DNA from 2 places in the Pseudoduganella sp. jia 9 genome. Region 2 is predicted to be linked to the other one. Evidence: riboswitches for the same ligand, from Rfam matches in the RefSeq annotation. Region 2 holds a riboswitch; the other holds the start of a gene.
The links. A riboswitch is a leader RNA that binds a small molecule or an ion and turns the genes downstream of it on or off. The one in region 2 is predicted to bind thiamine pyrophosphate.
Positions count from the first base shown of each region.

Region 1 (4,575 bases), on a different contig from region 2:
ACCCTGCCGCGTGGCTGATGGCCACCGCGAAAAACCGCGCGCTCGACCACCTGCGCCACCGCAAGCTGGCACAGGACCGGGAACCCGCGCTCACCTACGAAATCGAAAGCCTGCTGGAAGACGCCGCACACAACGCGGACCAGGCGCTGGACCGGGCGCTGGACGATCGCATCGGCGACGACCTGCTGCGCCTCGTCTTCATCGCCTGCCACCCGGTGCTGCCCACCGAGGGCCGCGTGGCACTCACCTTGCGCCTGCTGGGCGGCCTGACGACGGACGAAATCGCCCGCGCCTTCCTCGTGCCCGAGCCCACGGTGGCGCAGCGCATCGTGCGCGCCAAGCGCACCCTGTTCGAAGCCCGCGTGCCGTTCGAGGTGCCGGCGGGGCACGAACTGGTGCAGCGGCTGTCTTCCGTGCTGCAGGTGATCTACCTGATCTACAACGAAGGATATTCGGCAAGTGCCGGTGCCGACTGGATGCGCCCCGCCCTGTGCGACGAGGCGCTGCGCCTGGGCCGCATCCTGTCCGGCCTGGTGCCGCGCGAACCGGAAGTGCACGGCCTGGTGGCGCTGATGGAAATCCAGTCGTCGCGCGTGCGCGCCCGCATCGCGCCGGATGGCGCGCCGGTGCTGTTGCTGGACCAGGACCGCGCACGCTGGGACCAGCTGCTGATCCGCCGCGGCCTCGCCGCGCTGGAGCGCGCCACGCAACTCGGCAAGAGCCTGGGACCGTACGGCCTGCAGGCAGCGATCGCCGCCTGCCACGCGCGTGCCCGCAAGGCAGCCGACACCGACTGGGAACGCATCGCCGCGCTGTACGATGGCCTGGCGCAGCTGGCGCCGTCGCCGGTGGTGGAGCTGAACCGGGCGGTGGCACTGGCGATGGCATTCGGCCCCGCCGCCGGGCTGGAAGTGGCCGACATGCTGGTCGACGAACCGGTACTGCGCAACTACCACCTGCTGCCCAGCGTACGCGGCGATTTCCTGTTCAAGCTGGGGCGGATCGTGGAGGCCCGCGCCGAGTTCCTGCGCGCCGCGGAACTGACGCAGAACGAGCGCGAACGCACGCTGCTGCTGTCGCGCGCAGCGGCCTGCCTGTCGCTGCCGGCGCAGGAAACCCCGGGCGCCGGCCAGGGAACTTGACAGGTCACTAGGGAATTTCCCGCGCGCCTTCGCTGCGCGTGCGCAGGTAGCGCGGCATGCTGTCCGCCAGCTGCAGCCAGGGCAGGTGGCTTTGCATGTAGGTATGGTCGCCGGGCGGCGCCAGCTCCGGATCGTCCAGGCTGGCGGTGGTGACATCGAGTTCCTCCGGCCAGCGCGCGTCCTCGAACGTCATCTGCGTGCCGCAGCCGGCACAGAAGCCGCGGCGCACGCCGGGGCTGGATGCGTAATATGCCAGGCAGCCCGCCGTGAAACGCAGGCCGGCGCGCGGCACCGAGAACCATGCCACGCAGGGCGCCCCGCTGGCGCGGCGGCACATCGTGCAGTGGCACAGCGTGCTGTTGAACGGCCTCGCCGTGACCAGGTAGCGCACGGCACCGCAGAAGCAGCCTCCCTGGTGCATCTTCCCTCCTTCAGGCCAGTTTCAGCCTTGCTCGAGCAGTTTGGTCAGCAGCAGCTCGGTGGACCCGTAGCCGTACAGCGAATCGCTTTCCAGGCCCGATGTTTCATACGGCACCGACACTTCGCGCTCCGGCTTGGCCGGATCGTCCGCGTAGGTCGCCTGCCAGGCGCGCTTCAGCGCATCCGAGCGGCGGATGAACACGGGCACCGGCCAGTCGTTGCGGTCGAAGTGGCCGGCTTCGCCGAGCACCGGCCAGCGGCCGTTGGCCAGCGCCATGTCGCCGGTGCGGATGGCCTTGACGGCATCGCCCGCCTTCAGGGCCTGCACATCGGCCAGCGTGGGCATCGTGGCGCGCTTCGGCCCGAACAGATAGGCCAGCATGATCTTGCCCTGGGGCGACATGCGGGCAACGAGCCCGGCCGCGTAACCGCCGTTGATCAGCGGCACGGCGAACCAGCTTCCTTCGTAATACGGCTGCTTCATTCGATTCTCATTATGTGGACTGCCTTACATGTTCTCGTCGTAGCGGTATTGGGCCGCGATCGGGCCGGCCTTGAACAGCGCATCGCGCAATTCCTTGTCCAGCTTCGGGTCGCGCCGGCGGGTCCATTCGACCAGCATGGCCACGTGCTTGCGCGCACTGTCGCGCTGGCTGGCCAGCACGAGCTTCAGCTCCGGGTCCGTACAGGCCGCCCAGCGCTGGTTTGCCGTGTCCAGCGCGCCGAGCCGGTCGATCAGCGAAGTCAGCGCACGATGCATGTCGAGTACCTGGGCATCCAGGCTCTCGCGGTTTTCAACGACGTGTTCCTGCGTCATGAAGGCCTCCTGTCGGCATGGCATGGAAAGCCGGTATTGTGCTTCGGAGTCCATGTTTCCACAAGTATAACTATGGCCCCGGACGGATGGCGCACGACATTGCATTCAAATGTGATAAGCTTCCGGCTTCGCTAGGGGTCCTGGACAGGTTTGCATGTCCGGGTGAGAGATACCCTCCGTACCTGATCTGGATAATGCCAGCGAAGGAAAGCGCAACGCAGTGCTCGTCACTCTCCCTCTTCCTCTTCCCGGGTGTGCTCCCTCGCTGGTTCGATAACGAACGAGAACGAGAATTAGAGCACATCGATGAACAAGACCACTTTCGCCGTCTCCGCCGCCGCGCTGGCCATCGCGCAGGCTTTCCCCGCCCTTGCACAGCAGGCCGCAGCCACCGCCAATGATCCCACGATGACGGAAGTCGTCATCACCGCGGTGCGCGGCACCGCGGAAAGCGCTTCGGTCGCCGGCTTCTCGGAACGGCCGCTGCTGCAGACGCCGGCCTCGGTCAGCGTGGTCACGCGCGAGCAGATGCAGGCGCTGAACATCCGCTCCACCACTGACGCGGCGCGCTACGACGCCAGCATCAGCGACGCCTACAACGCGGTCGGCTACGCCGAGCAGTTCTCCATCCGCGGCTTCAAGCTCGACAATGCCTCCAGTTATCGCAAGGATGGCCTGGCGATCTCGGCCGACACACAGATTCCGCTGGAGAACAAGGAAACCTTCCAGGTGCTGAAGGGCCTGGCTGGACTTACTGCCGGCGTGGCGGCACCGGGCGGCATCGTCGACTATACGACGAAGCGGCCGACCAGCGGCACGCTGCGTTCGGTACTGTTCGAAGTGAGCGAGCGCGGCACGCTGTACGGGGCCGTGGACCTTGGCGGCCGCTTCGAGGATCGCCGCTTCGGCTACCGCATCAACGTGGCGGGCGAGCGGCTGCGCTCGTACATCGACGGCGCGGACGGCCGCCGCAGCTTCGTTTCGGGCGCGTTCGACTGGCAGATTTCGCCCCAGGCGCTGCTGCAGGTCGATGCCGACTACCAGAAGAAATCGCAGGTCTCGGCGCCCGGCTTCCAGCTGATCAACGGCGTCTCGCTGCCGGTCGTGGATGCCGCCACGCTGCTGAACGACCAGCCCTGGAGCTACCCGGTAGCCACCGAAAGCATGAACTTCGGCGCGCGCTTCGAGTACCGTCTCGCCCCCGACTGGAAGGTGGAAGTGAAAGCGAACCGCCACGTGTTCAAGCGCGACGACTACACCGCATTCCCCTACGGCTGCTCGGCCCAGGAGCTGTATCCGGGCTTCTGCGGCAACGGCGACTACGACGTCTACGACTACCGCAGCCTCGGCGAACAAAAAAAGCCGCTGGCCGCGCAGGCCATGCTGCAGGGTCGCTTCGCCACCGGCGCGCTGTCGCACGACCTGTCGGCCGGCGTGGCCTACCACGGCAACAAGGAAAGCTGGGGCGAGGATGTCTATGAATATGCCGGTACCAGCAACATTTACCGCCCGGTGGCGGTGCCCGACAGGAGCGACCTGCAGACCGGCCCGGCCTCGGTGCGCCGCAAGGACAACGAACGCGCCCTGTTCGCGCAGGACATCGTCGGCCTGACCAGCGAGCTGGCGCTGCATGCCGGCGCGCGCTACGTGAAACTGAAGCGCGACGAAGCCGGCGTGGCGCCGAGCAGCGCCAGCTTCTGGCTGCCGAACGCTTCGCTGGTCTATAGCCCGCGCGGCAACGTGTCGCTGTATGCGACCTATGCGCGCGGCCTGAAGCACGGCGGCATCGCGCCGCTGCAGACGGTGAACGAAAACCGTGCGCTGGCCCCGTCGAAGTCGAAGCAGGTCGAGGTGGGCGCCAAGGCCCTGGTCGGCGGCATCAGCTATGCCGCCGCACTGTTCCAGATCGAACAGGGACTGGAATACATCGACGCCGGCAACACCTTCGTGCGCAATGGCGAAGCGCAGCACCGCGGGTTCGAATTCTCGGCGCAGGGCAAGGCCACGCGCGAACTGACGGTCGGCGCCTCGCTGGCCGCATTGAGCACGAAGCAGAGCGGTACCGGCCAGGCCATCTACGACGGCAAGCGGGTCACCAACGTGCCGGCCATCCGGTCCACCGTGTTCGCCGAATATGCGCTGTCCGCGGCATTCAAGGTGAACGGCGACTGGCAGTTCGCCGGCAAGAAGGCGTTC
Region 1 covers NZ_JBUPWE010000010.1:225,794-230,368, reverse strand. Annotated here, with positions in the region: gene ACY34H_RS14975 (RNA polymerase sigma factor) at 1-1,142, shown strand, start outside; gene ACY34H_RS14970 (GFA family protein) at 1,150-1,563, opposite strand; gene ACY34H_RS14965 (Imm26 family immunity protein) at 1,585-2,046, opposite strand; gene ACY34H_RS14960 (ferritin family protein) at 2,071-2,379, opposite strand; TPP riboswitch at 2,503-2,605, shown strand; gene ACY34H_RS14955 (TonB-dependent siderophore receptor) at 2,686-4,575, shown strand, end outside.
Region 1: it holds a riboswitch for thiamine pyrophosphate, as region 2 does, so the genes downstream of both, ACY34H_RS14955 (TonB-dependent siderophore receptor) here and thiC (phosphomethylpyrimidine synthase ThiC) in region 2, are expected to answer to the same signal.

Region 2 (4,575 bases):
GGTGCGGCCCGACAGGTCCATATTGCCGCTGGCGATTTCGCCGGTGGCCCGTTCGATCATGGCGAAATTGCTGCGCACGTCGCCGATGATGCTGCGCAGGTTGATGGTCATCTGGCGCAGCGCGGCCAGCAGTTCGCCCGTTTCATCGTCGCGCGCGGCCTCGAAGGTGGCGGTCAGGTCGCCGCCGGCCAGTTGCCGGGCCAGGCCGGTGGCCGTGCGCAGCGGTGCGGCAAGCGCGCCATGCAGCGTCCAGCCCAGGTACAGCGAGGCCAGCGCCGTCGCCGTGGCGAGCGTGGCCAGTACATTGCTGCCGTTGCCGAAGAGGTTGGCCGCGCAGGCCGCCAGGACCACCGCCGGCAGGACGCCGGCCAGCACCAGGCGGCATCCCAGCGACAGGCGCAGGCGCGCGCGCAGGCGTTGCAGCGGGCCATCCGCCACCACCTTGCCGCGGCTGATCTTCAGGCCCTGCGCCTTGCCATTCCTGAACGCGGCATACGCCTGCGCGGCCTGCTCGACCATCTCCCGGCTCGGCCGGGTGCGCACCGACATGTAGCCGACCGGCTTGCCGTTTTCGATCACCGGCGTGATGTTGGCCAGGACCCAGTAGAAGTCGCCGTTCTTGCAGCGATTCTTGACCATGCCGGTCCAGGGAAAGCCGAGGCGGATCGCGCGCCACAGGTCGGCGAATGCCTCGGGCGGCATGTCCGGATGGCGCAGGATATTCTGCGGAGCACCGATCAGCTCTTCTTCCGTAAAGCCGGAAATGCTGATGAAGTACGGATTCGCGTAGGTGATGTTGCCTTGCAGGTCCGTCGTCGAAACGATGGTCTTGCCTTCCTCGAGAAGGACTTCATGGCCGGTAACGGGCAGGTTGGTCCGCATGGTTGATCGCTTTCTTGTCGGTCTGGTAAGGGATGCCGGGGCATCGGCATGCGTCGCACTGGCTGGGGGACAGTAGGTGATGCCACGGGCATCGATGACGGCTGGGATGAGGCCGTCGGAAGTCGGATGCAAGCTTATCAGAGAGAAGTGGCGAAGAATAGCGGAATGTATCCTGCGGGCAACAGTCTGGGGCGACATGTTGCCGGTGGCAGGTTGCCGCCAGCCCGGCTGCTAGCCGCGCGGGCCGGGGCAGCTCACGCTCCACGGCAGCAGTTCGTTGCGGGTGCGCCGCACCGCGACACGGGCTTCGCCGGCGATGTCGTTCTCGAACACGAGCACCGGCAAGCCATCCTTGCCACGGTCGAGGCCGGTGAGCCGGTAGCCGCGCGAGCGCGACGGCGCGCACGACGTGTTCCCCGCCATCAGCAGGCGGGCGCTGCCGAGGATACCGGGATGTTGCTGAAGCAGCATCAGGATGTCCATTTCCGCCAGCGGCTGGAACAGCCGCACCGGCGTGTCGGGCTGGGCACCGCATTGTGGCGCATGGTGGATCCAGACCAGCGTCTGCGGCGGGCCGGATTCGCGCCAGCGCGCTTCCTTGCTGCCGCGCGGATCGTATTCGTACACGGCACGCGGCTGGCGGCACAGCGGCAGCACGGCACGTTGCGCCGGGCCGTCGACGGTGGCGGTAACACGGCGCTTGCCGCGTTTTCCTTTCTCACGGCTCACGTTGAACTGCGGCCGCAGCAGGCCGCGGCCTGCCTGCGCGGCGGCGTGCGTGTTGTACCAGTCGAAGAACGACTCCTGTTCCGCCGGCGTGGCCGTCCGTGATTCCGGGGCCGCCATTGCCGCACCCGCCTGCATCGCTGCCGCCACCGCGGCGCCTACCCACTTGCGCATCGTTATCCTTTCGTCGAGATACCGATTATAGGCGTTAGTGCTTGCAGTAAAGGCACGGTTCATGGCTATAATGGCGTCGCTGCCTTCATCGAGGGCGGCAAACGCTAGGGGTCCTGCGCATGGCTACAGCCGTGCACGGGTGAGAAATACCCTCCGAACCTGATCTGGATAATGCCAGCGAAGGGAAGCTTAAGGATCGTCGCACCCATGCCGCACGGGTGCGCTCGGCCTCATCTCCTTTGCTGGCTCCTGCCCAAAGGAGCCATAGTTGAACGCCCACCAGAAATTTTTGGCCAGTACGGCCGAGGTCGACAGCGCCGCCATCGCGCCGCTGCCCAATTCCCGCAAGATCTACGTGACCGGCAGCCGGCCGGACATCCGCGTGCCGATGCGCGAAATCAGCCAGGCCGACACGTCCGCCTCGTTCGGCCATGAAATCAATCCGCCGGTGACGGTGTACGACACCTCCGGTCCCTACACGGATCCGGACGTGTCGATCGACATCCGCGCCGGCCTCGCGCCGGTGCGCGCCGGCTGGATCGTTACGCGCGGCGACACCGAGGAACTGGCCGGTCCGACCTCGGAATACGGCAAGGCACGGCTGGCCGATGCCTCGCTGGAAGCGCTGCGCTTCAACCTGCACCGCCTGCCGCGCTGCGCCAAAGCCGGTGCCTGCGTGACGCAGATGCATTATGCGCGGCAGGGCATCGTCACGCCCGAGATGGAGTTCGTGGCGATCCGTGAAAACCTGCGGCGGCAGGAGTACCTCGCGGCGATGCGGGAAGCCGGCCCGCTGGGCACGAGGATGGCCGAACTGCTGGGCCGGCAGCATCGCGGCGAATCGTTCGGCGCCGCCATCCCGCAGGAAATCACCGCCGAATTCGTGCGCGAAGAAATCGCCCGCGGCCGCGCCATCATCCCCGCCAACATCAACCACCCGGAACTCGAGCCGATGATCATCGGCCGCAATTTCCTCGTGAAGGTCAATGCCAATATCGGCAATTCCGCCGTGACCTCGTCGATCGGCGAGGAAGTCGAGAAGATGACGTGGGCGATCCGCTGGGGCGGCGACACGGTGATGGACCTGTCGACCGGCAAGCACATCCATGAAACGCGCGAATGGATCGTGCGCAACAGCCCGGTGCCGATCGGCACGGTGCCGATCTACCAGGCGCTGGAAAAAGTGAACGGCAAGGCCGAGGACCTGACCTGGGAAATCTTCCGCGACACACTGATCGAGCAGGCCGAGCAGGGCGTCGACTACTTCACCATCCACGCCGGCGTGCTGCTGCGCTATGTGCCGCTGACGGCGAACCGGCTGACCGGCATCGTCTCGCGCGGCGGTTCCATCATGGCCAAGTGGTGCCTGGCGCATCACCAGGAAAACTTCCTGTACACGCACTTCGAGGACATCTGCCGGATCATGAAGGCGTACGACGTGTCGTTCAGCCTGGGCGACGGCCTGCGCCCCGGCTCGATCTACGACGCCAACGACGCCGCGCAGCTGGGCGAACTGAAGACGCTCGGCGAACTGACGCAGATCGCCTGGAAGCACGACGTGCAGGTCATGATCGAAGGCCCCGGCCACGTGCCGATGCAGCTGATCAAGGAAAACATGGACCTGCAGCTGGAGCAGTGCGGCGAGGCGCCGTTCTACACGCTCGGCCCCCTGACCACCGACATCGCGCCCGGCTACGACCACATCACCTCCGGCATCGGCGCCGCGCAGATCGGCTGGTACGGCACCGCGATGCTGTGCTACGTGACGCCGAAGGAGCACCTGGGCCTGCCGAACAAGGACGACGTCAAGGAAGGCATGATCACCTACAAGATCGCCGCCCACGCCGCCGACCTGGCCAAGGGCCATCCGGGCGCCCAGATCCGCGACAACGCGCTGTCGAAAGCGCGCTTTGAATTCCGCTGGGAAGACCAGTTCAACCTGGGCCTCGACCCCGACCGCGCCCGCTCGTTCCACGACGAAACGCTGCCGAAGGAATCGTCGAAAGTGGCGCACTTCTGCTCGATGTGCGGCCCGCACTTCTGCTCGATGAAGATCACCCAGGAAGTACGTGAATACGCCGCCAGCGGCATGCAGGAAAAAGCCATCGAATTCGTCAAGACCGGCAGCCAGCTGTACAGCAAAGCGTAGCGAACATTTCCAAAAACCGGGGTCAGACCCCGATTTTTGGAAACATTTCTTAAATTCGGGGTCTGACCCCGGTTTAAGGCAACTTTCGAGTACACGACTATGGAAATCGTATTGAATGGCGCGCCCCGGCCGTTGCCGCCGGGGCAGACGCTGGCGGAGCTCGTGGCGGCGCTGCAACTGGAAGGGCAGGCGCTGGCGCTGGCGGTCAATCGCAGCGTCGTGCCGCGGCAACGCTGGGCCGAGGTGGCGCTGAGTGCGCAAGACCGTGTGGATATCGTCCGCGCCATCGGTGGCGGATGAACAAAGGAGACAGACGATGCAAACGAATGAAGAAGACCTGCTGACCATCGCAGGCCGGCAATACCGCTCGCGCCTGCTGGTGGGCAGCGGCAAGTACCGCGACCTCGAGCAGACCCGCGCCGCCACGCTGGCGGCCGGCGCGGAAATCATCACGGTGGCGATCCGCCGCGTCAACATCGGCCAGGATCCGCATGCGCCGAACCTGCTGGACGTGGTGCCGCCCCGTGACTTCACGATCCTGCCCAATACGGCCGGCTGCTATACGGCGAAGGATGCGGTCTACACGCTGCAGCTGGCGCGCGAGCTGCTCGATGGCCACAAGCTCGTCAAGCTCGAAGTGCTGG
Region 2 covers NZ_JBUPWE010000014.1:150,536-155,110, reverse strand. Annotated here, with positions in the region: gene ACY34H_RS19900 (methyl-accepting chemotaxis protein) at 1-882, opposite strand, end outside; gene ACY34H_RS19895 (hypothetical protein) at 1,114-1,782, opposite strand; TPP riboswitch at 1,879-1,985, shown strand; gene thiC (phosphomethylpyrimidine synthase ThiC) at 2,051-3,931, shown strand; gene thiS (sulfur carrier protein ThiS) at 4,031-4,231, shown strand; gene ACY34H_RS19880 (thiazole synthase) at 4,248-4,575, shown strand, end outside.